Regions from separate parts of the Methylobacterium sp. WL19 genome, predicted to be linked through region 4. Evidence: riboswitches for the same ligand, from Rfam matches in the RefSeq annotation. Region 4 holds a riboswitch; each other region holds the start of a gene.
The links. Region 4 has a riboswitch for cobalamin ahead of FV220_RS13440 (CbtB-domain containing protein). Riboswitches for the same ligand answer to the same signal wherever they lie in the genome.
Positions count from the first base shown of each region.

Region 1: linked by a shared signal. The riboswitch ahead of FV220_RS21485 (TonB-dependent receptor) and the one ahead of FV220_RS13440 (CbtB-domain containing protein) in region 4 are both predicted to bind cobalamin.
Region 2: linked by a shared signal. The riboswitch ahead of FV220_RS07415 (TonB-dependent receptor) and the one ahead of FV220_RS13440 (CbtB-domain containing protein) in region 4 are both predicted to bind cobalamin.
Region 3: linked by a shared signal. The riboswitch ahead of FV220_RS20170 (TonB-dependent receptor) and the one ahead of FV220_RS13440 (CbtB-domain containing protein) in region 4 are both predicted to bind cobalamin.

Region 1 is NZ_VRVC01000145.1:2,032-9,225, forward strand. It holds gene FV220_RS21480 (TonB-dependent siderophore receptor) at 1-1,550, shown strand, start outside; cobalamin riboswitch at 1,648-1,846, shown strand; gene FV220_RS21485 (TonB-dependent receptor) at 2,147-4,348, shown strand; gene FV220_RS21490 (PepSY domain-containing protein) at 4,342-5,844, shown strand; gene FV220_RS21495 (cupin domain-containing protein) at 5,977-6,423, opposite strand; gene FV220_RS21500 (nitrate- and nitrite sensing domain-containing protein) at 6,531-7,194, opposite strand, start outside.
Region 2 is NZ_VRVC01000025.1:35,590-42,783, reverse strand. It holds gene FV220_RS07430 (ABC transporter ATP-binding protein) at 1-147, opposite strand, end outside; gene FV220_RS07425 (iron ABC transporter permease) at 144-1,178, opposite strand; gene FV220_RS07420 (ABC transporter substrate-binding protein) at 1,175-1,960, opposite strand; gene FV220_RS07415 (TonB-dependent receptor) at 2,044-3,996, opposite strand; cobalamin riboswitch at 4,144-4,356, opposite strand; gene FV220_RS07410 (CusA/CzcA family heavy metal efflux RND transporter) at 4,408-7,194, opposite strand, start outside.
Region 3 is NZ_VRVC01000125.1:6,074-13,267, forward strand. It holds gene FV220_RS20160 (glucan biosynthesis protein) at 1-674, shown strand, start outside; gene FV220_RS20165 (catalase family protein) at 838-1,941, shown strand; cobalamin riboswitch at 2,025-2,227, shown strand; gene FV220_RS20170 (TonB-dependent receptor) at 2,339-4,489, shown strand; gene FV220_RS20175 (DUF1993 domain-containing protein) at 4,536-5,093, opposite strand; gene FV220_RS20180 (hypothetical protein) at 5,189-6,298, opposite strand; partial or broken gene FV220_RS20185 (Tex family protein) at 6,532-7,194, shown strand, end outside.
Region 4 is NZ_VRVC01000060.1:21,021-28,214, reverse strand. It holds gene FV220_RS13455 (hypothetical protein) at 1-405, shown strand, start outside; gene cobO (cob(I)yrinic acid a,c-diamide adenosyltransferase) at 419-1,039, opposite strand; gene cobU (bifunctional adenosylcobinamide kinase/adenosylcobinamide-phosphate guanylyltransferase) at 1,036-1,548, opposite strand; cobalamin riboswitch at 1,655-1,849, shown strand; gene FV220_RS13440 (CbtB-domain containing protein) at 1,906-2,082, shown strand; gene FV220_RS13435 (CbtA family protein) at 2,113-2,892, shown strand; gene FV220_RS13430 (DUF1636 domain-containing protein) at 2,885-3,307, shown strand; gene cobW (cobalamin biosynthesis protein CobW) at 3,304-4,338, shown strand; gene FV220_RS13420 (DUF4349 domain-containing protein) at 4,482-5,267, shown strand; gene cobN (cobaltochelatase subunit CobN) at 5,281-7,194, shown strand, end outside.

The DNA.
Region 1 (7,194 bases), on a different contig from region 4:
AGAAGGATGTCTCGGGCGATAAGTACCGCTTGATCCCGCAATATTACACAAACGGGTCGAACCCGCTGAAGGCCAACCTGCGCGACCGCTTCCTCGGCGAGCCCGATTTCAGCCGCTTCAAGTCCGAGCGGGCCATGGCGGGCTACGAGTTCTCGCACCGCTTCGACAACGAATGGACCGTGCGCCAAAATCTGCGCTACGCCCATGCCAGCACCAACTACAACAGCATCTACCCGACCGGGCTGAACAATACGGCTTCACCCTCGCTCATCAACCGTTCGGCCCAGACCTGGCTGGAGGATTACGGCGTCTTCACCGTCGATACCCAGATCCAGCACGAGCACGTGTTCGACTGGTTCAAGAACACCGCCTTGCTCGGCATCGATTACAGCAACATTCAGAACAAGAGCGACCAGAGGGGCGGCCCGACCCAGTCGTTCTTCGATCCCAGCTTCCTCATTACCGGCGTGGGTCCGGCACTCGTCGGCCCGATCGATGTCCTCAACCCGACCTATGGCTCGGCCGTCGCCCCCCTGCAGAGGACGCTGTTGAGCCGGCTGTCGCAGGAGCAGACCGGCATCTACGCCCAGGATCAGGTGAAGTTCGGCAACGGTTTCCTGTTCAGCGCCAACGCCCGCTACGATTGGGTGAAGACGCGGACGGACGTGCAGAACCCCGCCCTGGATGCCGTTCGTACGACGCTGAACAGTATCGGCGTCCCGAACGCGATCCCGACCAATTTCGGGGTCACCCAGAATGCGGAATCCTATAGCGGCCGCGTCGGACTGTCGTATCTCTTCGACAACGGCCTGACGCCCTACGTCGCCGCCGCGCGCTCGTTCAACGTGCTGCCGTTCTACATCCAGTCGAGCACTCGGAGCCAATTCGTCCCGGCCGTGCCGGATACGTATTCGATCGGCCCCGCCAAGCCCGAGATCGGCGAGACCATCGAGGGCGGCATCAAGTTCCAGCCTCCGGGATCGAACAGCACCTTCCTGCTGACCTACTTCAATACCAAGAAGACCAACGCCCTGACCTTCGACGGGACCGATCCACTGCAGCAAGCCTATTACCAGACCGGCGAGATCACGGTGAACGGCATCGAGGCCGAGGCGACCCTTGAACTCGCCGAAGGGTTCCGCCTGCTCAGTTCGCTCACCGCCCTCAACGCCCGGGTGACCAGGGACATCCCGCCGTTCCCCTTGCCCGACGCGACCGGAAACCGGCCGATCCAGGTTCCGAACATCGTGATCTCGAACTGGGCCGACTATACCGTCCAGACTGGCCTGTTCCGTGGTCTCGGCTTCGGCTTCGGCGTGCGCTACATCGGCGATACGTTCGGCGATACGGCCAACACCATCCGCGTGCCGGATTACTTCCTGATGGATGCGTCGATCCGCTATTCCTTCGACAACTGGCGCTTCCAGGTGGCCGCCAACAACCTGGCCGACAAAGTGTATGTCGGCACCTGCGCCCAGCTCGGCGGATATGTCGGCTGCAATTACGGCGACGGCCGCCGCATCACCGGCTCCGTCACCTACCGCTGGTAGGCGACGCGCATCCGATGAGATTGGCCCCGGATCGAAAGATCCGGGGCTTTTCTTTTGGGCTGTTGCCGTGACGTCGTTGACGCGGTCTCCCGGCCTCGACTAGCTTGAGCATGACGGTTCCTCTTCGGGGGATCAAAAGGGAACGCGGTGAGGACCTTGTGTCCGATGCCGCGGCTGCCCCCGCAACTGTAAGCGGCGAGTCCTTCATCAACACGTCACTGGGTGATCACCTGGGAAGACGATGAGAGGGCGGTGACCCGCGAGCCAGGAGACCTGCCGTCAGTCGTGGTCACACGCGAAACGCATCGGGCGGGGTGTCCTGGTGGGGTGTCGGGGCGTTCGCATGTCGCGAACGCATCGGTTTCGTTCGCGGTGACGTGCCACTGCGCTGAGCCGCGCCCGCCGTCTGCCTGCGATGCCCGATCGTTCCCGTTCCTTCCGTTACAGAATCGCTCCACGGCATGCCTTCGGCGAGACCGTCCGGTCCCGCACGCAGGCATTTTGCCCGGTTCGCCGTATTGTAACGTTATAACATACGATTTAGCAGAGGGGGCGCGGCACTCGGCCAGCGATCACTCCGGTTTGCCAAAACGAACATGCCCAGACAGGTCACCCACCGCGCCCCCGGCCGGACATCCACGGCCCGCGCCACCGCTTTCCTCGCGTCGCTCCTCGGCTCGACCCTGCTCGCCGGTCAGGTCCGGGCACAGGATTCCGTCAGCCAGAATGCCGTCACCCTCGACCAGCTCACCGTGGAGGGGAGCGGGGTCGGCCTCACCCGCGCCAACCCGGTCGGGCTCAACCTCTCGACCCCCTCCCGCAGCGCCAGTCGCCTTGGCCTGACGCCGCTGGAGACGCCCGCCAGCATCGACGTCATCAGCGGCGAGACCGCGCGCATCCGGGGCCAGAACACGGTGGTCGAGGCGGTGACGCAGAACGCCACCGGCATCACCACCATCGCGTCGCCCGGCAACGGCAACGGCGCCTTCTCCAGCCGGGGCTTCGCCGGCCCGAACTCGATCCAGCAGCTGTATGACGGCACCCGCCTGTTCGTGGGCGCCGGCACCGTGACCTTCCCGTTCGACACATGGAACGTGGAGAGGATCGAGGTGCTGCGCGGCCCGGCCTCCGTGCTCTACGGCGACGGCGCCATCGGCGGCGTGGTCAACGTGGTCTCGAAGAAGCCGAGCTTCACGCCGATCCATGCCGCCCGCGCCGCAACCGGGTCGGATGGGCTCGCGCGCCTCGCCGTCGATCTCGGCGGTCCCATCGGCGATGCGGTGGCCTACCGCCTCAATGTCAGCGGCAACCGCGACGGCGGCTGGACCAGCCCGAACGGGGATTTCCGCAACCTCGCGGTCTCGGGCGCGCTGCTGTTCCAGCTGAACCCCGATCTCGCGGTGACCCTCAGCCACGATCTCGGCTACCAGGAGCCCGCCCGCTACTGGGGCACGCCGCTGGTCGATGGCCGGATCGTCCAGTCCCTGCGCAACAACAACTACAATGTCGACGGCGCGAAGGTCATCTGGTCCGACAACTGGACCCAGCTCAAGACCGAGTGGACGCCGAGCGCCGACATCACCATCCGCAACACCGCCTACCGGCTGCAGAGCCGTCGCCACTGGCTCGATGTCGAGCAATACAGCTTCAATCGCGGCACGGGCCTCATCGACCGGTCCAGCTATACCGAAATCTACCACCAACAGGAGCAGGTCGGGAACCGCTTCGACGCGGCCTTCAAGGGCAACGTCTTCGGCTTCCGCAACGAGTTCGCCATCGGGTTCGACGTGAACCACGTGGATTTCCGCCACACCAACAACTTCTCCAGCGCGGGCAGCAACCTCGTCACCAGCGTCGATCCGTTCAATTACGATCCCGGACAGTTTCCGGCCAATGGCCGCGCGAGCCCGGCCTATGCCACCAGCACCAACCAGGCCTCGGTCTTCGCCGAGAACCGGCTGATCCTCAGCGACCAACTCTCCTTCCTCACCGGCGTGCGCTTCGACGCGCCGACCCTGCACCGGCGCAACCTGCAGACCGGCGACACCTTCGCGCGCTCGTTCGAGGCCCTGAGTTACCGCTTCGGCCTCGTCTACAACCCGACGCCGGATTCGGCCCTCTACGTGCAATACGCCACCGCCACCGATCCGGTGGGGAGCCTCATCAGCCTGTCGCAATCGAACGCCAATTTCGACCTCTCCACCGGCGAGCAGATCGAGGTCGGTGCCAAGGGCCTCGCGCTGAACGGCGCCCTCGAATGGACGCTCGCCGGCTACCGCATCGTCAAGGACAAGCTGATTTCGGCGGTGCCGGGCCAGCCCAATGTCTCGACCCAGGTCGGCCGGCAATCCTCGCACGGGGTGGAGGGGGCGCTCGCCCTGCGCCTGCCCGATGGCTGGCGCATCGACGCCAACCTCGCTCTGCTCCACGCGCAATACGACGAGTTCCGGGAGGGGGCGGTGTCCTATGCGGGCAACCAGCCCATCGACGTGCCCGAGCGCGTCGCCAATGTCTGGCTCAATTGGGCCTTCGCCCGCGACTGGGAGGCCAGGATCGGGCTGCAGAATGTCGGCCGGGTCTTCAGCGACTTCTCCAATACCGCGCCACGGCCCGACTACACCCTCGCCCATCTCGGCCTCGACCATCAGGTCACCCCGGCCTCGCGCCTGAGCCTTCGCGTCTACAACCTGTTCGACACAACCTACGCCATCAGCGGCAACGCCGTGGACGGGATCGGCACCAACTGGATCCTCGGGCGACCGCGCTCGTTCGAGGTGGCCTACAGCGTCGCGTGGTGAGCCCGCTGAAACGAGGGAAGCGGTGGCTGGTCCTCGGCCATCGCTGGCTCGGCATCGCCACCGGGCTGCTCTTCGCCCTGTGGATCGGCTCCGGGCTGGTGATGCTCTACGTGCCGTTCCCGAGCCTCACGGAGACGGAGCGTCTCGCGCATCTTCGCCCGATGGCATGGGAGGCGGTCGCGGTCTCGCCTGACGAGGCCCTGGCCGCCGCCGGGCTGCAGGGCATGCCCCGCAGCCTCGATCTGGAGATGCGCGGGGACGAGCCTTTCTACCGGATGTCGGCCAGCGACGGCCGCCGCATCACCCTCTCGGCGCGAACCGGCGCACCGGCCGGGCCGGTCGATGGCGAGGCGGCCCGGCGCCTCACCGGGGCCGGTCCCGGCGCGTCCGTGGAGGAGGTCGAGCGCGACCAATGGACGGTGACGGCGCGCTACGATCCCCTGCGACCCTTCCACAAGGTCGCCTTGAACGACGCGACCGGCACGGAGCTCTACGTCTCGGAAAGGACGGGCGAGATCGTGCTCGACACGACGCGGTTCGAGCGCGGCTGGAACTGGGTCGGCGCCGTCACCCACTGGGTCTATCTCACGCCGCTGCGCGCCCGCGCCGAGCTGTGGCGCGATGCTGTGCTCTGGATTTCCGGCATCGCCGCCTTCACGGCGCTCAGCGGCCTCGTCCTCGGGATCTGGCGCCTGCGCCTGAGGCGGCGTTACGCGCGAGGACGCGTCACGCCCTATCGCGGGATGGCGCGATGGCACCACCTCGCCGGGCTCATCGGCGGGATCGGGCTCACCACCTTCATCCTCAGCGGCTGGCTCTCCATGAACCCGAACCGCTGGTTCACCTCCCTCGCGCCGCCCGCCGACCTACGCGAGGCCCATGCCGGGGCGGACAGCCCCGTCGGCCTCACGACCGCGAGCCTGCGGGCGATGGCCGCCCATGCGCCCCTCGGCCTGCATCTCGCGCGGATCGGCGGGCACTGGGTCGCGACGGGGCTCGACCGCACCGGCGGCCGGGTGATCGGAGACGCACCCTCGACCGCCCGGATCGCGGCGGCGGCCGGCTTCGCCATGGCGGGTGCGAGGCTGGAGGGCGTAGAGCGCCTCGACACTCATGACCTGTACTGGTCACCCCTCACGAGCGGGACGCTCCCCATCCTGCGCCTGCGCTTCGCCGACCCGGCCGCCACCTGGCTTCACGTCGATCCGCAGAGCGGCGAGATCTTGAACCGGCTCGACCGCTCCGGCCGCGTCAACCGCTGGCTGTTCACGGCGCTCCACCGCCTCGACCTGCCAATCCTCGTCGGCCACCCGCCCGCCAGGGACGCGGCGCAATGGCTGCTGAACCTGCTCGCCGGAGTTTTGGTGGTCACGGGGGTGGTCATCGGTTGGCGGCGGCTCGGCCCGAAGGCCGGCGCGCATTCCCCTCTCCCCGCACGCGGGGAGAGGGCCGCGACGACCCCGTCGTCGGCGCGGCGAGGCGGCAGCCGGGGGTGAGGGGGCTTGGCCGAAGGAGCCACACCCGGAGAGACCCCCTCACCCTCGCCCTGGCGGTCTCACGTCGCCTCCCGACGAGGGGAGGACGACGTCCTCTCCCCGCCCGGCGGGGAGAGGGGAAGGGCGTGTGCCTTACTGCTGCTGGGCCTGCTGCGACTGGCGCATGAAGGTGTCGGGCGTGCCGGTTCCGTCCGAGACGAAGCGGATGTCGCGCGGTTCGCGGCGGGGCGTATCGACGGAGAGGAACACCATCGGCTCCTCAAGGATCTCCGGCACGGAATGCACCACGCCGCGCTGGAACATCACCAGCTTGCCCGGCCCGACCTCGACGGCGGGCTCGTCGGCGAACTTCATCATGCAGCGGCCCGAGAGCACGTAGAGATACTCGTCGCAGGAGGCGTGGCTGTGCGGTGGGGTGGGGGAATAGACCCGGAACACCCGCGCGCTCGCCGCCGGCTGATCGACGAACCGATGGTCGGCCACCATGGTGGAACAGGCCTCGGGCAGGGTCGCCACGGCGGCGGCGACGTCGAACACCGCATGGGCGGCGGTGCTGGAATGTGTCGGGTCCTTGTCCATCGCGCGTCCTGGGCTGTCCGTCTGATTGCCGGCGCAGAATACCCGCTTTTCGCGCCCGCCCCAACGACGATGCCGAGATGCGGGCCCAGGACGACGGGCCCGCCCCCTCAGGCGGCCCGCACGGTCGCGAGAAAGCGGGCGACGTCGGTGCCGAGGCGGTCCGACTGGCGGGACAGTTCGGCGGCGGCCGAAAGCACCTGGCTCGCCGCCGCGCCGGTCTCCTCGGAGGCCTGGGAGACGCCGCCGATGTTCGCGGTCACCTCGCTCGTTCCGCTCGAGGCTTCCGCGACGTTGCGGACGATCTCCTGGGTCGCCGCGCCCTGCTGCTCCACCGCCGCCGCGATGCTGGTTGCCACGACGTCGATTTCGCGGATGCGGGCGGTGATGTCGCCGATGGCGCTGACCGCCTCGCCGGTCGCCCCCTGGATCAGGCCGATCTGCCGGCTGATCTCGTCGGTGGCCCGCGCGGTCTGGTTGGCGAGTTCCTTGACCTCCGCGGCGACCACCGCGAAGCCGCGACCGGCCTCGCCGGCCCGCGCTGCCTCGATCGTGGCGTTGAGCGCCAGAAGATTGGTCTGGCCGGCGATCTGCGAGATCAGGACGACCACGTCGCCGATGCGGGAGACCGAGCCGTCGAGCGCCTGGACGAGGTCGGCCGTCCGGTTCGCCTCGCCGACCGCCCGGCGGGCGAGGTCGGCCGAGCCGTCGACCTGCCGGCTGATCTCGCTCACCGAGGCGCCGAGTTCCTCGGCCGCCGCCGCCACGGTGCCG
Region 2 (7,194 bases), on a different contig from region 4:
CGCGAGGGTGCGCAGGAGGGTGGTCTTGCCAGCGCCGTTCGGACCGACCAGACCGACGAGGGTCCCGCGTTCCAGGGACAGGGTGATATCCGACAGGATGGCACGCCCGCCGAGGCGGACATCGAGGGCTGCGATCGCGAGGCTCATGCGCCGCGTCCTCGCTCACGCAGGAGGAGCACGATCAGAAACGGTGCCCCAACGAGCGCAGTCACCACACCGAGCTTTAGTTCCGGGCGCGTCGCCAGGAGACGAACGCCCAAGTCCGCGGCAAGGACCAGGGCGGCCCCGGCGAGGCCACTCGGCCACAGGCTGGCACTAGGGCGTGCGCCGACCAGTGGTCGCACGAGATGCGGCACCACGAGGCCGACGAAGCCGATGGCGCCGCTCACAGCCACGCCGCTGCCTACGGCCAACGCCGCCCCCGTCACCAGGCGCAGGCGAACCGAGACTAGATGGAAGCCAAGGCTCGTCGCCGTGTCCTCGCCGAGCGTCAGGGCATCCAACGCACGGCCGGTGGACAGCATCAGGCCCCAGCCGACCGCCATCAGCGGCAGGCAGAGCCAGACATGGTCCATGCCGCGGTCGGCGAGCGACCCCATCAGCCAGAACACGATCTCCAGGGCCGCGTAGGGATTGGGCGACAGGTTGAGCGCCAGCGCCGTCATGGCACCCGCGAGGCTCGACAGGGCGACACCGGCGAGGATCAATCCCAGGGTGGTACCGCCGCGGGCGGCGAGGAGGTTGAGGGCGAGCGCTGCCAGCGCAGCGCCGGCGATCCCGCCGAGCGGGAGGGCCAGGGCAAAGGAGGCCGCGAACCCGCCGTAGAACACCACCACGGCTCCGAGGGCCGCCGCCGAGGAGATGCCGAGGATGCCGGGATCGGCGAGCGGGTTGCGAAGGTAGCCCTGCATCGCCGCCCCGGTCAGCCCGAGGCTGAATCCCACGAGGCCCCCGAGCAGGGCGCGGGGTAGCCGCAGTTCCCAGAGCACCAGCGCCGGGAGGGTCGCGCGTCCGGCGATGAGGTCGCCAGCCGCCTCCGGAACGTCGAAGGGGGCATACCCGACCGCGATGGACGCGACCGTCAGGACGAGCACAAGCAGACCGAGTATCCAGACGACCGCGCGGGGTCCGACGACCGCCCGGTCGACCCACATGGGAGGCGGGAGGGGAGCGTTCATCGTGCCGCCCGTTGGTGTGCCGCCGCAGCGAGCAAGGCCACGACCTCGGCGACCTGCGGACCTGGACAGGTCCAGAGCCGGTTCGGGATCGAGACGGTGCGACCCTGCCGGCGTAGCGTGTCGAGGACGGGATGATGCAGCAGGGCATCGGCCAGCGACGGCGCGCCGGGCTCCCCCTCGTCAAGGACGATGAGGTCGGCGTCGGCCAAGGCCGCCGCTTCCAGCGGGACCTGGCCGAAACGGTCGCGACCGAGTTCGGCGGCGACGTTGGCGAGGCCGGCGGCACGGATCACCGCGTCGCCAAGGCTGCCGGGTGCCACCGTGAAGGCGTTCGGACGCATCACGAGGGCCCGCAAGGGTTTGGCCGCCGGCATCACCCGGGCCAGCCGCGCGTCGAGGTCCGCGACCATCACCTCGCCGCGCGCCGGGTGCCCGAGGGCCGCGGCGACGGTCCGGATCTGGGCCCGCACCCCCTCGAAGTCGGTGGGTACGCCGAGTTCGAGAAGGGGGAAGCCGACGCGCTTCAGAAGGCCCACCGTAGTCCGTGTCGTGAAGGCACCGGCGACGACGAGGTCGGGCCGCAGGGCGACGATCTCCTCCGACAGGCCGCGCGTCACCGCGATGCCGGCGGCCTCCCGTGCGACGGTCGAGCCGCGCGGGTCTTGAGCGAGGTAGGTCACGGCGGCGACCTGATCGCGGTCGGCAAGCCGAAGGACGAGCTCGTCCGCGCAGAGGTTCATCGAGACGACGTGCCGGGGTTCCCCGGATGCTGGGGCGGCCATCCTACCGGCAATCGACCAGGTTTGGCTGACCGCCAGCATCACCGTCAGGACCGCGAAGCCGGACCGTCTTGCCATCGGCGGTCTCACAACGCGGTCAGGCGGACGCCGCCGTACACGGCGAGGCCTGCCCCGAGGAAGCCGGTGGGGTTCTCGTAGCGGCGGTCGAACAGGTTATCGACCCGCCCAAACACGCTCACCGTCTCGCTGACGTCGTAGTTCACCGCGAGGTTGACCAGGGTAAAGCCCGGGTTCTTGAGCCGGGCCACCGAGAAGTCGCGGTTGCCGTCGACGAAGTGGCCGAGCACGATCACGGTCCCGCTGACGGTCAGGCCCGGGAGGGGGGTCCAAAAGGCCGTCGCGCTGCCCTTGTGGCGGGGCCGTCGCAGGAGCTCCTGGTTGGTGATCTCGTTCTTGGTCACCGTGTTGGTGTAGTCGATCCGGCCCGTAAGGGTATCGGAGAACCGGACAGCGACGAAGGCTTCCGCCCCGTACGATTCGGCCCGGCCGACGTTCTCGTTCGAAGTGAACGTCGCGTTCGAGGTGATGAGGTTCTTGAAATCGTTAGCGTAGTAGGTCGCTCCGACGAGGACGCGGTCCCCCAGGGGCTGCTCGATGCCGGCGTCGTAGCCGAGGCTCTCCTCCGGCCTGAGGTTCGGGTTGGCGAAGAAGTTTGAGGCCGGGAAGCTCTGGAACAGCTGGCTCAGGGTCGGCGCCTTGAAGCCGGTGCCGACGCTGCCTTTGATCCGGGTCTCGGTGAAGGGCAGGATGTAGCTCGGCGCGACGCGGAAGGTGGTGGCCGGCCCGAAGGCGTCGTTCTCGTCGTGGCGGATGTTGGCAACGAACGACGCCCGCTCGAAGGGCGTCAGCTGCACCTCCCCGTAGCCGGCCGTGTTGCCGTTCCTCGCCCGCAAGTTGCCGGCCCCGAACGGGCTCGGGTCGGTGGTCGACAGGCTCTCGTCGTCACGCTGAGCGCCGAACAGGACGAGGTTGCCGGGCGAGAGCTGGTAGTCCCCGCGGTACTCGTAGCGCGTGCGCTCGCCCAGGCCCGTCGTCGCGTCCGGCGTCGCAAGGGGGTCGAGGGGGCCCTGCTGTCTGTTGAACAAGTTCGAGTAGTTGATCGCAAAGAGGTTGTGGAACCCAGCGAACGGTGTCCACTCGGCCTCGTTGCGGGTGAAGACCTGCTGCACGTCGGCGGCACTCCGGAACGCCGCCGGGAAGGCTGGGAAGGTGCTGTAGTCGGTTCCCGTGAATAGGAGACGGGAATTGATGAAGCGCGTCACCGAGTTGATGCGGAAGGTGTCGGTGAACTGGTAGCCGAACTTCGCCGAGACGGTCTCGTTGTCGTAAAAATTCGGATGGATCGCCCGGCCGAGCGGGACGAGGTTCGGCGGCGTCACCGGCGTCGCGGCCGCACGGAAGTGCTGGATCGAGACCGAATAGTCGAAGCCGTCCTCCGACCCGCTGATCCTGCCGCTTTGGTTGAAGGTACCGAACGAGCCGCCCTCGATCCGCGCGGTGGCCCTGGCCGGTCCCTCGCCACGCTTCGTCGTGAAGGAGACCGCGCCTCCAATGGCGTCGCTGCCATAGAGGCCGCTCTGGGGACCCCTGAGCACCTCGATGCGGGAGAGGTCGTCGGTCAGGAGTTGCCCGAAGTCGAAGGAGCCGTTCGGGTTCGACGGGTCGGTCGCGTCGATGCCGTCGATGAGCACCTTCACGTGGTTCGAGTTCGAGCCGCGAATGAACACCGAGGTCTGACCGCCCGGGCCGCCGGTCTGCACGACGTTGAGGCCCGGTACCTGCTGGAGGGCATCCGGGACGGTGCGGCGCTGCTGGGCCTCCAGGGTGGCGGCGGTGAGCACGGTGACGCTTGATCCGACCTGGTCGACGGGCGTCGGCACGCCGGTGGCGGAGACGGAAAGCTCGGAGAGCGTGACGGCCGCCTCGGCCCCGCGCGGGACATCGGCGAAGGGGGCGGCGGCCTGTTGCGCGAGCACGGGACCGGAAAGGGCGGCGCAGGCGAGCGCGAGCGTGCGCAAGCACGCGGTTCGGGAAGGAAAGGACACGGGACAAGCCTCGGGCGACGTCTGTGGCACGTCACCGCGAACGAGGCCTGGGCGCTTGCCTGCCGTTAGGGCAGCCGGGCGCCTCGACACCCATCAGGACACCCCGCCCGATGCGTTTCGCGTGTGACCACGACTGACGGCAGGTCTCCTGGCTCGCGGGTCACCGCCCTCTCATCGTCTTCCCAGGCCCGAAGACCCAGTGACGTGTTGATGATGGGCTCGCCGCTTACAGTTGCGGGGGCAGCCGCGGCTTCGGGAAGGCCCTTTCGGACCTCATCCTCACCGCGTTCCCTTTTGATCCTCCGGGGAGGAACCGTCGGACATACAGGACCTGAGGGAATGGCCCAGCGTCAATGTCGCTTCGGGGTTTTCCGCCCTGTGTGTTCATAACGTTACAAGTCGGGCCTCGGGGTCGATGGCATTCGGTTCGGACCGCGGCAGTCCCCAGCCCTTCACCAGGCCGTAGACCGCAGGGATTACCACGAGGGTCAGGACGGTCGACGAGACCATGCCGCCGATCATGGGGACCGCGATCCGCTGCATAACCTCAGAGCCCGATCCGGTGCTCCACAGGATCGGCAGGAGCCCGGCCATGATGGCGACCACCGTCATCATCTTCGGACGCACCCGCTCCACCGCGCCGATCATGATGGCCCTCCGCAGGTCGGCACGGGTGAGTGCCCGTCCGGCGCGGTCGCATCCGGCCCGGATCTCGGCCAGCGCATGATCGAGGTAGACCAGCATGATCACCCCGGTCTCGGCCGCGACGCCTGCCAGTGCTATGAAGCCGACGGCCACCGCCACCGACAGGTTGAAGCCCATCCACCACATCAGCCAGACCCCGCCGACGAGCGCGAACGGCAGCGACAGCATCACGATCAGGGTCTCGGTCAGTCGACGGAAGTTGAGGTACAGCAGCAGGAACACGATCAGCAGCGTCAGCGGCACCACGACCTTGAGCCGGGCCGTCGCCCGGTCGAGGTACTCGACCTGACCGCTCCACTGCACGAGGGTACCCTGCGGCAGGCTCACCTCTTTGGCGACCGCCGCCCGCGCCTCGGCGACGTAGCCCCCGAGGTCGCGACCGGCGACGTCGACGTAGATGAAGACCGCGAGTTGCCCGTTCTCGGTCCGGATCTGGGTCGGGCCACGGTTCAACTGAACCTTGGCGACCTCACCGAGCGGTACCGTGCCCCCACCCGGGATCGGCACCTGAACCTCGGAGGCGATGGAGCGCGGGTCGGAGCGGAAGGCGCGCGGGTAGCGTACGTTGACGGTGTAGCGCTCGCGGCCCTCGACGGTGTTGGTGACGCTCTCGCCGCCGAGCGCCATCCCGATCACGTCCTGCACGTCGCCGACGGTCAGCCCGTACCGGCCCAGCGCCTCGCGGTCGGGGGTGATGTCGAGGAAGTAGCCGCCCTGCACCCGTTCGGCGTAGGCGCTCGACGTGCCCGGCACCGCCTTCACCACCGCCTCGACCTGGCGGGCGACCTTCTCCATCTCGGAAAGGTCCGTCCCCAGCACCTTGATCCCGACCGGCGTACGGATGCCGGTCGAGAGCATGTCGATGCGGGCGCGGATCGGCTGGGTCCAGGCATTCGAGACCCCGGGGAACTGGAGCGCGGCGTCCATCTCGGCCTTCAGGCTCGCCGTCGTGACCCCGGGTCGCCACTCCGCCTTCGGCTTCAGGTTGACGATGGTCTCGAACATCTCGGACGGCGCCGGGTCGGTCGCGGTGTTGGCCCGACCGGCCTTGCCGTAGACCGAGGCGACCTCGGGGAACGACTTGATGATCCTGTCCTGGGTGGCGAGCAGGTCCCCGGCCTTGGTCACCGAGATGCCCGGCAGCGTGGTCGGCATGTACATCAAGGTGCCCTCGTCGAGGTCGGGCATGAACTCGGAGCCGAGCCGGCTCGCCGGCCATGCCGTCGCCGCCAGGACGACGAGGGCCAACAGGATGGTGAGCACCCGCGCCCGCAGGACGCCTGCGATGAGCGGTCGGTAGATCCAGATCAGGAGTCTGTTCACCGGATTGCGGTGCTCCGGAATGATCCGGCCCCGGACGAATAAAGCCATCAACGCCGGGACGAGTGTCAGGGACAGCACCGCCGCCGCGGCCATGGCGAAGGTCTTGGTGAAGGCCAGCGGACCGAACAGGCGGCCCTCCTGGCTCTCTAGCGTGAAGATCGGCAGGAAGCTCACGGTGATGATGAGGAGCGAGAAGAACAGCGACGGCCCGACCTCGCTTGCGGCCTCGATCAGGATCTCGACCCGGCGCTTGCCGGGGTCCGCCCGCTCCAGGTGCTTGTGGGCGTTCTCGATCATCACGATGGCGGCGTCGATCATGGCGCCCACCGCGATGGCGATGCCGCCCAGGCTCATGATGTTGGCCCCGAGCCCGAGGGCCTTCATGCCCGCGAACGCCATGAGGATGCCGACCGGCAGCATCAGGATCGCCACCAGCGCGCTGCGGACGTGGAGCAGGAACACGACGCAGACGAGGGCTACGATGACGCTTTCCTCGATCAGCGTGCCCTTGAGGGTCTCGATGGCCGCCTCGATGAGGTGCGAGCGGTCGTAGACCGGAAGGATCTCCGTGCCCTCGGGCAGGCTGGCGGCGACATCGGAAAGCCGGGCCTTCACGTTCTCGATGACGTTCAGGGCGTTGGCACCGAACCGTTGCAGGACGATCCCGCCGGCGACCTCGCCGTCGCCGTTCATCTCGGTGATCCCGCGGCGCTCGTCGGGACCGAGCTCGACCCGAGCCACGTCCTTCACCCGCAGGGGTGTGCCCGCCTCCGTCCTCAGGACGATGCTCTCGATGTCGGCGACGCTCTTGAGGTAGCCGCGGCCACGGACGACGAACTCGAACTCGGAGAGCTCGACGGTACGGCCGCCGACGTCGGCGTTGCTCGACCGGATCGCCTCCCGGAGCTTGGACAGGGTGATGCCCTGTGCCCGCAACCGGTTCGGATCGACGACCACGTTGTACTGCTTCACGAAGCCGCCGACGCCGGCGACCTCCGCCACGCCCTCGGCCCGCGACGCCCCGAAGCGGACGACCCAGTCCTGCAGCGACCGGAGCTCGGCCAGCGTGCGCTCCTTGGCGACCACGACGTACTGGTAGACCCAGCCGACCCCGGTCGCGTCGGGTCCCAGGGTCGGGGTGAC
Region 3 (7,194 bases), on a different contig from region 4:
ACCGCCTATGGCGTCCCTTGAGCAACGGACGGCGCGATCCGCAGATCTCGGCGTTCCGGGTCGATCCCCTCGATGGGTTCGGACTTCTCCAGCGCGAGCGAAGCTTTGCCGCCTATCTCGACGTCCAGGCCCGACACGAGGCCCGGCCCGGCCTCTGGGTCACGCCCCAGGCGGGGTTCGGCGCCGGGGCGGTGCAGCTCTTCGAGATCCCGTCCCGCGAAGAGTACATGGACAACATCGTCGCCGCCTTCGTGCCGGCCGCACCCGTCACGGCGGGAAGCGCCCTCGACCTCGCCTACACGCTCGCCACCATCGGGGCCGAACCGGACACCGCCGTACTGAGCGCGCTCGCCCGGGTGGTCTCCACCCATGTCGGTTCGGCCGAGCGCCTGCGGCCGACCACGCCGCCGAGTCCGGAGCGGCGCCTCTACGTCATCGATTTCGAAGGACCGGGCCTGCCCACCGGCCCAGACGGTGACATCGCGGCCGAGGTCTCGGCCAGCGCCGGCGCCATGGTCGATCCGGTGGTGGAGCGGGTGCCCCAGACCGGGGGCTGGCGCCTCTACGTGGAATGGCGTCCGCCGACGCCGCTGCCGCCCGGTGACGTCATCCTGCGCGCGCGCCTCATGCGCGGCGGGCGTCCGATCAGCGAGACCTGGGACAACGCCGCCTGATCGCCGATTTCACGACTTGGCGAGTTGCCGCAGGGATCGGAACGGGAGCACCGGTCGGGGATTCTCAACTTGGAACACCACCAAGTTGCGGAGCCGCCCGGTTCCCTCAAGGCCTTAGAAGCGCCTCGGGGCGCGGCATCCGCCATCCCCCGGAGCAGCACCCTTGGCGATCGAGACCCCCTACCTGCGCTACACGCCCGCCGTCGAGACCCCTGACGCCGACGAGGCCGAGACCAGCCGGTCCCTGAACGAGACCATGCGCTCCATCAGCGAGACGACCCTCGCCCATGGCGGTCATGCCATCCGCAGCGTCCATGCCAAGGCGCATGGCGCCTTGAGGGCCGAGTTGGAGGTGGCGCCCGGCCTATCCCCCGAACTGGCGCAGGGCCTGTTCGCGCAGGCGGGGCGCTACCCCGTGGTGATGCGCTTCTCGACCATCCCCGGTGATATCCTGGACGACAGCGTCTCCACTCCGCGCGGCGTGGCGATCAAGATCGTCGGTGTCGAAGGCGAACGGCTGGAGGGGTCGGAGGGGGACGCCACCCAGGATTTCGTGCTCGTCAACGGGCCGGCCTTCTCGGCGCCGGGACCGAAGCAGTTCCTGGCGACCCTGAAGCTCCTCGCCAAAACCACGGATCGGGCGGAGGGGCTCAAGAAGGTCGCCTCGGCGGCGTTGCGCGGCGTGCAGAGCGCGGTCGTGGCGGCCACCGGTTCGCCGAGCCCGGCCCTGGCGACGCTGGGCGGACAGCCCGAGACGCACATTCTGGGCGACAGCTTCTACAGCCAGGTTCCGCTGCGCTTCGGCGATCACATCGCCAAGATCGCGCTCGTCCCGGTCTCGCCGGACCTGACGGCGCTCACCGACAAGCCGCTGGACGACACGAGCGCCCCCAATGCGATCCGCGAGGCGGTGCTGGCGCATTTCCGCCGCCATGGCGGCACCTGGGAGTTGCGGGCGCAGCTCTGCCTGAACCTCGACGACATGCCGGTGGAGGACGCCTCCGTGGTCTGGTCGGAGGCAACGAGCCCCTACCGCACCATCGCCACCCTCACCGCCGCGCCGCAGACGAGCTGGAGCGAGGCCCGCGCGGCTTTCGTCGATGACGGCCTGTCGTTCAGCCCGTGGCACGGGCTGGCCGCGCACCGGCCGCTGGGCGGCATCATGCGCATGCGCAAATCGGCCTACGAGATGGGCAAACGCTTCCGGGCCGAGACAAACGGCCGCCGCATCGAGGAGCCGAGGAACCTCGACTCGCTCCCGGAGTGATGCCGGACGTTGCCGTGATGCGACAGGGCGGCGGCGATGGTCGATGCGGGAACATCTCGCCATTGACCCTCCCGTTGCGGCCGACCTAGCCTGACGATGACGGTTCCCCCTCGGGGGATCAAAAGGGAACGCGGTTAGGATCTTGCGTCCGATGCCGCGGCTGCCCCCGCAACTGTAAGCGGCGAGCCCATCATCAACACGTCACTGGAGGCTCCGGCCTCTGGGAAGACGATGAGAGGGCGGTGACCCGCGAGCCAGGAGACCTGCCGTCAGTCGTGGTCACACGCGAAACGCATCGGGCGGGGTGTCCCGGTGGGGTGTCGGGGCGTTCGCATGTCGCGAACGCATCGGCTTCGTTCGCGGTGACGTGCCACTGCCGTCGCCCGAGGTTTCGCCCGTGTCTGCCCATCCTCCACGCGCTCTCCATCCCCTCCTCGTCCTCGCGCTGCTGACATCCGCGTCACCGGTCCTCGCCCAGTCCGGCGCGGCGACCATCGCCGAGGCGACCCTCGACGAACTTTCCGTGGCCGCCGACATGCGTCCGCCCCCCGCTGCCGGTCCCGGCCTCGGCGGGGCCACGGGTGGAGCCGGCGGGGCCGAAGCGTTCGGCGCCCTGTCCGCTCCCGCGCTGACGTCGAGTTCCGGCGTCATCACCGGCAAGGCCCTCAACGACCGGCCGGTCACCCGCCCCGGCGAGGTACTGGAAGCCGTGCCCGGCCTCATCGTCACGCAGCATTCCGGCGAGGGAAAAGCCAACCAGTACTTCCTGCGCGGCTTCAACCTCGACCACGGCAGCGACATCGCCATCACCATCGACGGCATGCCCGCCAACATGCGCACCCATGGCCACGGCCAGGGCTATGCCGACATCAACTTCCTCATTCCCGAACTCGTCGGCGCGGTGGAGTTCCACAAGGGCCCGTATTTCGCCCGCGACGGGGATTTCGCCTCCGCCGGTTCGGTGCGGATCGACACGATCGACGCGGTGCCCCGCCCTCTCGCGCTCACCTCCCTCGGCAGCTTCGGCTACAAGCGGGCGCTCACCATCGCCTCCGCGCCGCTGGGGGAGGGGACGCTCCTCGCCGCCGGCGAGGCTCAGGTCTATGACGGCCCCTGGGTGGTGCCGGACGCCATCCGAAAGCTCAACGGCGTGCTGCGCTACAGCCAGGGCACCGCCCTCGACGGGTTCTCCCTCACCGGCATGGCCTATTCCAACCGCTGGACGGCGACGAACCAGATCCCTCAGCGGGCGATCTCCGAGGGCCTGATCGGCCGCTTCGGCACCCTCGACCCAAGCGATGGGGGTAATGCGAGCCGCTTCTCCCTGTCGGGCCGCTGGAGCCGGTCGGACGACGGCGGCGTCACCCGCGCCAGCGCCTACGTCATCCGCTCGAATCTCAACCTGTTCAACAACTTCACCTATTTCCTCAACGATCCGGTCAATGGCGACCAGTTCCGCCAGCTCGACAGCCGCACCGTCGCCGGCGGCGAGATCGCGCGGGTGTTCAATGGTGAGCTGTTCGGTCTCGCCATGGAGAACGAGATCGGCGTGCAGGCGCGGTTCGACGACATCCATGTGGGCCTGTTCAACACGCGGGCGCGCACCTCCCTCTCCACCGTGCGCGACGACCGCGTGCAGGAGGGCAGCGCCGCCCTCTACTTTGAGAACCGCCTGCGCTGGACCGAGTGGCTGCGCACCAGCGTCGGCCTGCGCGCCGACGCCTACGACGCCACCGTGAGATCGAACAATCCGCTGAATTCGGGCCATGCGCGGGACGGCATCGTCAGCCCCAAGCTCGGCGTCGTGTTCGGCCCCTGGGCCGAGACCGAGCTGTTCGTGAATTACGGCGAGGGTTTCCATTCCAACGACGCCCGGGGCGCGACCATCACGGTCGATCCGGGCAATCCCCTGTTCCCCCTCGACCGGGTGCCCCTGCTGGTGCGCTCGGTGGGCTCGGAGGTCGGCATCCGCAACCGCTCCATCGCCGGTCTCGAGTCGACCGTGACCCTGTTCCAGCTCGATTTCGATTCCGAGAACCTGTTCGTGGGTGATGCGGGCACCACCGAGCCGAGCCGCCCGAGCCGGCGCACCGGCATCGAGTGGACCAACCACTACGCGGTGACGCCCTGGCTCGCTCTCGACGCCGACCTCACCGTGACCCATGCGCGCTTTGCCGACCGCGACCCTGCGGGGAGCCGCATCCCCGCCGCCCCTACCGCCATCGCGGCCGCCGGCTTTACGCTGGGCGAGTCGCTGGGCTGGTTCGGTACGCTACGGCTTCGCTATTTCGGCCCACGCCCGCTCATCGAGGACAATTCCGTCCGCTCGAAGCCCACCACCCTGGTGAACGGCCGCATCGGCTACAATTTCGACAACGGCGTCACGGTGCAGCTCGACATCCTCAACCTGCTCAACGTCAAGGCGAGCCAGATCGATTATTTTTATGAGTCGCGGCTGCGGGGAGAGCCCGCCGGCGGGGTGGCGGACACGCATCTGCATCCGGTGGAGCCGATGGCGGTGCGGTTGACGGTGGCGGGGCGGTTTTGAGGAATGGGAGCGGGTTGCGGGCAGCCAAGCCGCTCTCCGGTCATGCTCATGGCAGCGATCCGGGCCGGAGATACGCGAACATGTGAGGCACATAGTCGGCTTTGCCGAGCGCGATGCCGTGATGTCGCAAGATGGCGTAGGCGGTGATGACGTGGAAGTAGAACTGAGGCAGAGCCCAATCCCGAGCGTATTGTTCGCCGCTCATATCGAACGTGATGTTGCCCGGAAGCTCGATCGTGATCTGCAGGGTCGCTCCGGAATCGAGGGCATTGTCCGAGAGGCTGTCCAGACGCGCCAATGCGTCGGCGATGCGAGCCCGTGCATCCGCGATTGAGCCGGGCACGTCGCCGGCATTGCGCCCCTCGGCCGCCACGGCAGCAAGCGATTGGGGAATATCTTCGCCGCGAAGGCGGAACGTCGCCTCCTGAGCTTGGTAGGTGGCAAAACACACCTGTGACGCTAACGGGTACATATCCGGTGCCAGACGCGCCGATAGCAGACCATTGGCCGGATCCACCCTCTGATGCTCTGCCTTGTCCAGCAGCCCGGCCAGCGTCCGCAACATGTTCCTGTAGGTCGGTACCAGAAGGTTAGTCAGCGACATAATCAGTCTCGCGTCGACGGCTACTTCAAGGCCTATCCTATTTCCCCGGGAGCGAACACCATGAGTCGACGCTTACTTTTTCCCATTCCGGCCTCCTACGGCCCCACCCGCTTGCGCACCACCATCTCCCCCTTGAACAAGAACTTCTGCGCGCGCTTGCCCGTATCCACCTCCGTGGTGAACACGTTGCCCTTGCTGTCCACGGCGAGGTTGTGGACCCAGTGGAAGTCGCCGGCCATGCGGCCGTTGCGGCCGAAGGCGCCGAGCACTTCGCCGGTGTCGCGCTTGAGGGTGCGGACCTCGTTGTTGGCGCCGTCCGCATTGAGGAGGTAGGTCTGGTCGGGGTCGGGCCAGAGGGCCAGTTCCCAGACCGAGCCGTTGGCGCGGGTGTTCTTTTCCACGAAGAACTCCTTCACGAAACTGCCGTCGCGGCGGAACACCTGGACCCGGTCATTGGCCCGGTCGCAGACATAGACCAGCCCGTCGCGGGCGATCTGGACGCAATGGACCGGGTTGCGGAATTGCTGGGCCGGCGCGGCGGCCGGGTCGTAGGCGGGCAGCGCTTCGTCGGTGGGCGGCTTGCCGTAGGCGCCCCACATCCGCTTGAACGCCCCGGTCTCGGCATCGAACACGATGACCCGGTGGTTGTAATAGCCGTCGGCCACGAAGAGCTCGTTGGTCTCCGGGTCCACCTGCATGGCGGCGGGGCGGCCAAGGCGGGTGGTGTCGAGGCTGTTGGTCTGCGGCCCCTGCTTGCCGATCTGCAGGACGAATTTGCCCTCCGGCGTGAATTTCAGGATCAGACCGTCCTGCTCGCCGTTGCCGGCGAGCCAGACGAAGCCCTTGTGGTCGATATGGATGCCGTGCTCGTTCTGCGGCCAGTCATAGCCTTCGCCCGGCCCGCCCCATGACCGGACGAGGGTGCCCGCCTGGTCGAAGACCAGCACGGGAGGGGCGGGGTGGCAGCATTTGGTGCGCGGCGGCGTGAGGCTCGCCGCCTTCTCGTCATCGGTCAGCGAGCGGGGCCGCTGCACCACCCAGATCCGGTCCTCGGCATCCACCGCGACGCCGGAGGCCTGGCCCATGATCCAGTCGTTCGGCAGGGGCTTGGGCCAAGCCGGATCGACCTGGAAGGTCGGGGGTTCCGCCGAGGCCGCCCCCGCGAAGGCGACGACGAGCGCGGCCAGAGCAAGCCTGAGCCTCATGCGATTCTCTCCCTGACCCGTTTGTTCTTTCGACAAGTCTCCGCTGCGACGAACCCCATGTCCATGGCAGGCAAGCGTGTTCGGCGTCCGCTTTCACGACAATCGGTATCGACACGGGGGGCTTTGTCACGAACACCTCGGCCCGGGAGCCCGGCGGGGCGGCCGGATGCGGTTTGACCACGCTCCGGCCCGGCCTGTAGACACCGCGGCCCCTTCACGCGCGCGAGGATTCCATGGCCGCCATCACTGCAACCATCGCGGCGGAGCTCAAGGTCGCCGAGCGGCAGGTCGCTGCGGCCGTCGAGCTTCTCGATGGCGGGTCGACGGTGCCGTTCATCGCGCGCTACCGCAAGGAGGTCACCGGCGGCCTCGACGATTCCCAGCTCCGCGATCTGGAGGAGCGCCTCGCCTATCTGCGCGACCTCGAGGCGCGCCGCGCCGCCATCCTCGACAGCATCGACGGCCAGGGCAAGCTCGACCCTGCCTTGAAGGCCCGCATCCTCGCCGCCGACACCAAGGCGCGCCTCGAAGACCTCTACCTCCCGTTCAAGGTGAAGCGCCGCACCAAGGCGCAGGCCGCCCGCGAGGCCGGGCTCGGCCCCCTCGCCGAGGCGCTGCTCGCCCATCCCGAACGCGCGCCGGAACAGGCCGCCGCCGCCTTCGTCGATGCGGGCAAGGGCGTCGCCGATGTCGAGGCCGCGCTGGAGGGCGCGCGCACCATCCTGATCGAGCGGTTCGGCGAGGACCCGGAACTGGTGGGAAGCTTGCGCGACACGGTCTGGCAGCGCGGCCGGATGACCTCCACCGTCAAGAAGGGCAAGGAGGCGGCGGGCGAGAAGTTCGCCGACTATTTCGATTTCTCCGAACCGCTCACGCGCCTGCCCTCGCACCGCATC
Region 4 (7,194 bases):
CTTCGGATCTACTACGCCCGCTCCGGCGGCGGCGTGCCCGCCATCGACGGCGTGACGCCAGACATCATCGACCGCACGATCACGAAGGTCGAGGCCCTCATCGCGGCCGGCCAGATGGAAGCGGCTCTGCTGCTAGGCTGGTCGACCTTCGAAGCCATCGGGCGGGCCTTGATTCCGAACCGCCTGTCACACTCTCAATCGCCCGCACGGCTGATCGAGGAGCTCGCGGGCGAAGGCATCGTGACGCCGGACGAGGCGGATCGTCTTCGTCCCATCGCGAACCTGCGCAACGCCGTCGCCCACGGGGCCTTGCAGCGCGACCTCGATCGCACCGCCCTGGAGGATTTCGTCGCCACGCTGAAGCTCGTCCTCCACGAGAACCAGCCGGTCGGCGCTGGGGCCTGACCGCGCCCAGTAGTCAGAACTCGATCCCCTCCTGTGCCTTCACCCCGGCGGCGAAATGGTGCTTCACGCTGCCCATCTCGGTGACGAGGTCGGCGGCCTCGATGAGGGCCGGCTTGGCGTTGCGCCCGGTGACGATGACGTGGAGATCGGGCCGGCGCGCCCGGAAAGCCGCCACCACGGCGTCGATGGGCAGGTAATCGTAGCGCAAGGCGATGTTGAGCTCGTCGAGGAGGACGAGGCGGATGGTCGGGTCGGCCATCAATTCCTCGGCCTTGGCCCAGGCATGCTCGGCCGCCGCGATGTCGCGGGCTTTGTCCTGGGTCTCCCAGGTGAAGCCCTCGCCGAGCGTATGCCATTCGATCTGGTCGCCGAAAGCCTTCAGCGCGTGCTTCTCGCCGGTGTCCCAGGCGCCCTTGATGAACTGGACCACGCCGACCCGCCAGCCATGGCCCAAGGCGCGCAGGAGGAGGCCGAGCCCGGCCGTGGTCTTGCCCTTGCCGGGGCCGGTATTGACGATGAGGAGGCCCTTCTCGATCGTCTTGGCCGCGACCTCGGCGTCCTGGATGGCCTTGCGCTTCTCCATCTTCTCGCGATGCCGTTCGGCCTCCGGATCGTTCGTGTCTGACTCGCTCATGCGGCTGCTCCGGGTTGGGGTTTCACGATCATCGGCAGTCCCGCCACCATGAACACCACATGGTCGGCCCGCGCGGCGAGGCGCTGGTGCAGGCGCCCGGCCGCGTCGCGGAAGCGGCGGGCAAGCGCGTTGTCCGGCACGATGCCGAGCCCAACCTCGTTGCCGACGAGCACCACCGGCCCCGGCGCGCGATCGCAGGCCTCGATCAGCGCGACGGTCGCGGCCTCGACGTCCGCCTCGGACAGGATCAGGTTGGTGAGCCACAGGGTCAGGCAATCGACCAGCACCGGCCCGGTCGCCGCGGCGACGGCCTCGGCCAGGTCGATCGGTACGTCCCGGGTGATCCAATCGGCCGAGCGGCGCGACCGGTGAAGGGCGACGCGCTCGCGCATCTCGTCGTCCCAGGCCTGCGCGGTGGCGAGGTAGAGCCAGGGCGCCGGATGGGCTTCGACGAGGCGCTCCGCGTGCAGGCTCTTGCCCGAGCGAGCGCCGCCGAGGACCAGTGTCATTCTTGGGGAAGGCTGCCGCATGGCTTCCTTTAGCGCGAAACCGCCCTGCCCCGTCAAAGGCGGTAAAACGCTTTGGCGGCGCGTTGTCAGCGGTCGCGCGAGCGCGTAGAAGCGAGCTTCGGACGGTGCCCCGGTGACGGGGTGAAAAGGGAATGCGGTGAGGGCTCGCGCCTGAAACCGCAGCTGCCCCCGCAACTGTGAGCGGAGACGGGCCTGCCATCGGCCACCGGAGCGATCCGGGAAGGCGGCAGGACCGGATGACCCGCGAGCCAGGAGACCTGCCATCCGAAGGGGACCACATCGTCCTCCCGCTCGATCCTCGAACGCCGCCGGCGGGGCGGCCGGAGACCTGACACGATGACCACCAACACCCTCGTCCTTACCGGCACCCGCAGCAACGAGCGTCTCGGCGCGGTGCTCATGGCCGCTTTCCTCGGCCTCGGGCTCGTCTTCATGGCCGGTTTCGCCCCGGCGATGGCGCTGCACAACGCGGCCCACGATTTCCGGCACGCCCAGAATTTCCCCTGCCACTGACCGCCACGCGCTCAGTCAGGACCTGATTCCATGATGATCCGACTCGTGTCGGCGGCCCTGGTCGCCGGCTTCCTGGCGGCTGTCGTCGCCACGGGCTTGCAGTTCGCCCTCACCTCGCCGCTGATCATCGCGGCCGAGCGTTACGAGAGCGGCGAAGCCACGGCGCCGGCCGCGCAATGGATGCCGCGCGGCGCCTCGCCGGCCTCCCTCATCGTCCCCGTCCATTCGGGCCACGACCATGGCGGCAAGACGGACGGTGTCGAAGGCGGCGAGGTCGCACCGGCCTGGCAGCCCGGGCCCGGCCTGCCCCGTATGGTCTTCACCGCCCTCGCGACCCTGGTCGGCGGCGTCGGCTATGCCCTTTTGCTGGGCGCGGCTCTCATCGCCTGCGGGCGCGAGCCGAGCCCGGAAACCGGCCTGCGCTTCGCCATTGCGGGGTTCCTCGCCGTGGCTCTCGCCCCGGCCCTCGGCCTGCCGCCGGAATTGCCCGGCATGGAGGCGGCTCCGCTCGCCGAACGCCAGTTCTGGTGGATCATGACTGCGGCCGCCACCGCCATGGGGCTCTACCTCATCGCGATCCGCCGCTCCCCCATCGCCATCGCCGGAGGGATCGTGCTCCTCGTCGCACCGCATCTGGCAGGCGCTCCGGAGACGAGCCACGCCGCCTCCGCCCTGCCCCCGGGCTACGCGGCCCAGTTCGCCGCTCGGTCGCTGGGCATCGCCTTCGTGTTCTGGGCGGTGATCGGCCTCGCCTTCGGCTGGGCCTGGAACAGCGTCGGGCGCAAGAACCCAGCGACGTCGCATGCCTGACGAGGACATCCCGGCCGGCAACGCGGTCGCACTCTACGTCTGCGCCACCTGTCGCACGGCCGGCGACACGTCCGAGCCCCGCGCCGGGGCCCGCCTCGTCTCGGCGTTGCGCGAAGCGGTGACGGAAGCCGCCATCGAGGGCATCGCGGTCGAGAGCGTGGAGTGCCTGTCGGTCTGCAAGCGCCCATGCACGGTCGCCGTGGCGTCGGAGGGCCGCTGGACCTACGTCTACGGCGACCTCGACCCGATCGAATCCGCCAGGACCATCCTCGCGGGCATCGGCCTGTACGCGGAGACGCCCGACGGCATCGTGCCCTGGAAGGCACGGCCGGAAGCGTTCCGCAAAGGTGTCGTCGCCCGCATTCCCCCGTTTCCTCCGCCGCGCGCGGACAGAATTCCGGACGCCGCCGAATGAGCATCGTCGAGAAGATTCCCTGCACGATCGTCACCGGCTTCCTCGGAGCCGGCAAGACGACCCTCGTGCGTCACCTCGTGGAGAATGCCGGCGGTCGTCGGCTCGCCATCATCGTCAACGAGTTCGGCGATATCGGCTTCGACGGATCGTTCCTGGCCGCCTGCGGCATCGAGGGCTGCCAGGACGAGGACATCGTGGAACTGGCCAATGGCTGCATCTGCTGCACCGTGGCGGACGATTTCGTGCCGGCCCTGAACAAGCTGCTCGACCGGGCCGACCCGCCCGAGCACATCCTCATCGAGACGTCCGGCCTCGCTCTGCCGAAGCCCCTGGTCCAAGCCTTCCACTGGCCGGCGATCCGCTCGCGGGTGACCGTGGACGGGGTGATCGCGGTCATCGACGGCCCCGCCGTCGCTGCCGGCTTCTTCGCCGACGATCCGGCGGCCCTCGCCGCCCAGCGGGCCGACGATGCCAGCGTCGATCACGACAACCCGCTGGAGGAGGTGTTCGAGGACCAGCTCCTCTGCGCCGACCTCGTAGTCATGAACAAGGCCGACCTCCTCGACGAAGCCGGCAAGGCCAAGGTCCGCGCCGAGGTGGAGCGCCAGCTGCCGCGCGCGGTGAAGATGGTCGAGGCCGAGCATGGCCGCCTCGATCCGCGCGTGATCCTCGGTCTCGGCGCCGCCGCCGAGGACGATCTCGACGCCCGCCCCTCGCATCACGGCGAGGGCGAGGATCACGATCACGACGATTTCGACTCCGTGGCCATTGCCGTGCCTGCCACGGCGAGCGCCGAGGATCTGGCCGCCCGCGTCGCCCGCGCCGCCGAGACCAGCGGCGTCCTGCGGATCAAGGGCTTCGCCGAGGTCACCGGCAAGCCGATGCGCCTCGTGGTCCAGGGCGTCGGCGCCCGCATCGCCCATCATTACGACCGCCCCTGGCGGGCGAGCGAGAACCGCGACGGCCGGCTCGTGGTCATCGGGCTGAAGGGTTTCGACCAAGGGGCGGTGGCAGCCGCCCTGGCGGGGTGAGCGCGTTGACCGCCCGACGGATCCCGGCGCGCGGGTGCCGCGGCCTCGTGGTCGCGTCCGGCCTGGCGGCTCTCGCGGCGATCGGTGGGTGCTCGGATTCACGTCCGCCCAAACCGGAGTTTCAGGCCTCGGACAGCCGGGCGATGGCACGCCTCTCTCCGGTGGCTCGCCCTCTCGCCCAGACGGGCGATGCGAAGCTCGCCTATACCCACGACCTGACCATCGGATTACCGCCCCAGCGGGTGAACCCGCATTTCGAGGCGGCCCGCGACCGCTGCCTGAACGAGGCGGCCCTGAAATGCATCCTCGTCGCTGCGTCCATCGACGATGGCCGGAGGCCTGCGGGCCGTCCGCAGGCCCAGGTCCAGGTCCGACTGCCGCATGAATCCGTTGCTCCCTTCATGGCCTTCGTCACGTCGCCCCTGCCCGGCGAGGCGACGGGCGACGTCGTGCTCCGGAGCCAGTCGACGCGTGCCGACGACCTGACGGATGCCATCGAGGATGGCGGCCGGCGCTTGGCCCAGCTCACCGCCTATCGCGCCCGGCTCGATGCGATCGCCGCACGGCCCGACCCGCGCGTGGAGGATCTGATCCGCATCGCGCAGGAATTGGCGCAGGTTCAGTCGCAGATCGAGGAAGCCGATGCCAAACAGCGCGGCCTGAGCCAGCGCGTCGACACGGAGCTCGTCTCCGTCGCCCTGCGCTCCGACGAGGCGCGCGCCGGGCCCCTCGCCCCCGTGGAGGAAGCCTGGGCCCAGGCGGGCCAGACCTTCGGCGCGAGCGCAGGATCGGCCTTGCGCTTCGTCGTCGCCGGCCTGCCATGGTTACCGCTGGTGCTGATCGGCGTGCTTCTCCTTCGCGCGCTGTGGCGCCGGCGCGGCCGCCGAAGCGCCATGACCGAGCGGACGTCCTCCAGGGCACAGCCATGACGGCGCGCCGCCCATGCATCTGATCCGAATCGACACGGTCTCCCTCGACGAAGGCGAAGCCGCCATCGATCTGGGCCAGGCGCCCGGCGACATCGTGTTCCTGTCCTTCACCGATTCCGACCTCTCCGGCATGGCCGGCGCGCATGCGGCCGAGCGGGAGGCAGCGGCACGGGACTCGTCGGCGAGCGACGTCCCGACGCTCCGCCTCGCCAAGCTGGCCCGGCTGCGCCATCCGATGTCCGTCGATCTCTACGTGGACAACGTCATCGCGCGGTCGAAAGTCGTGGTCATCCGCTGCCTCGGTGGCCTCGATTACTGGCGCTACGGAGTCGAGCGCGCCGCCGCCGCGGCTCGCGCGAACGGCGTGAAGCTCGCCGTCATTCCGGGCTGCGACAAGCCCGATCCCCGCCTCACCGCCTTCTCGACGGTGGCTCCCGAACTGGTGGAGACACTCGAGGGCTATTGCCGCGCGGGCGGGTCCGACAACCTGCGCCGGATGATCCGGCGCCTCTCCCTGGAGATCGGGCACGCGGTCGACGCGCTGCCGCCTGTCGCCCTGCCGCGCGGCTTCGCCTGGTGCCCGGGTTGCGGACCGGTCGCACACGAGACCGCCCTGGCCGCCGCAGGTCGGGATCGCCCCCTCGCCCTCATCCTGGTCTATCGGTCGGCGGTGCTCGGCGGCGACACCCGGCCCGTGGCCGACCTCATCGCAGCCCTCGGTGAGCGCGGCATCGGTGCCGCCACCCTCGCGGTCGCAAGCCTCAAGGACGCGCTCGCCCTCGATGCCGTGCGGGAAGCTCTGGCCGCGCGAAGCCCGGACATTGTCATCGCGGCAACGGCCTTCTCGGCGCGGGAGGATGGCGGCTTCGTCCTTGATGGCGCCAACGCGCCCATCCTTCAAGCCTACACGATCGGGGCCTCACGGGAGGCCTGGGAGGCCTCGGCGCGGGGCATGAACGCCGCCGACCTCGCCATGCAGGTGGCGCTTCCCGAATTCGACGGCCGGCTCTCCGGTTTCCCGATCTCGTTCAAGGAGGACGGGCCGGAACTCGACGGGTTCAGCGAGCGCCGCGCTGTTCCCTTCTCGGCCGGTATCGCGGCCCTGGCCGACCGCGCCTCGGCCTGGGTGGCGCTGAAACACCGGCCGCGCGCAACGCGTCGCCTCGCCCTGGTCCTGTCCGACTACCCTGCCCGTGGCGGCCGGGCGGGCTTCGCCGTGGGGCTGGACACGCCGGCGAGCGCGGGAATCATTACGGAGACGCTGCGGCGGGCCGGCTATGCGGTGGGCCACCTGCCGGAGCCGGACGCTCTGATGCACGCGCTGACGAAGGAGGCTCCGACCTTCGCGGTGCCGCTCGCGGCCTATCGCGACTGGCTCTTCACACTGTCACCGGACGAGCGGGACACGCTCGATCAACGGTGGGGCGAGCCGGAGGCCGACCCGGTCTGTGTCGATGGGGCGTTCCGCTTCCCGATGGTCGTGGCCACTATTGCTCCCCCCCCACGACCTCATCCTGAGGTGCCGGAGCGCAGCGCCAGCCTCGAAGGAGGCTTCCAGCTGCCTCAGAGAGATCTGGAAGCCTCCTTCGAGGCCGCTGATGCGGCACCTCAGGATGAGGTCATCGGTTGGATGAGAGGACGTCTCGCCGTCTTTCTTCAGCCCGACCGTGGCCGGGCGGCCGACCGCAAGGCCGGCTATCACGACCCCGACGAGCCGCCGACCCATGCCTATCTCGCCTTCCATCTCGGACTGCGGGAGGGGTTCGACGCCCTGATCCATCTCGGCACCCACGGCACCACCGAATGGTTACCCGGCAAGGCGGTGGCCCTGTCGCCGGCCTGCTGGCCGGCGCGGGCGATCGGGCATCTGCCCGTGATCTACCCCTTCATCGTCGACGATCCCGGCGAGGCGGCCCCCGTGAAACGC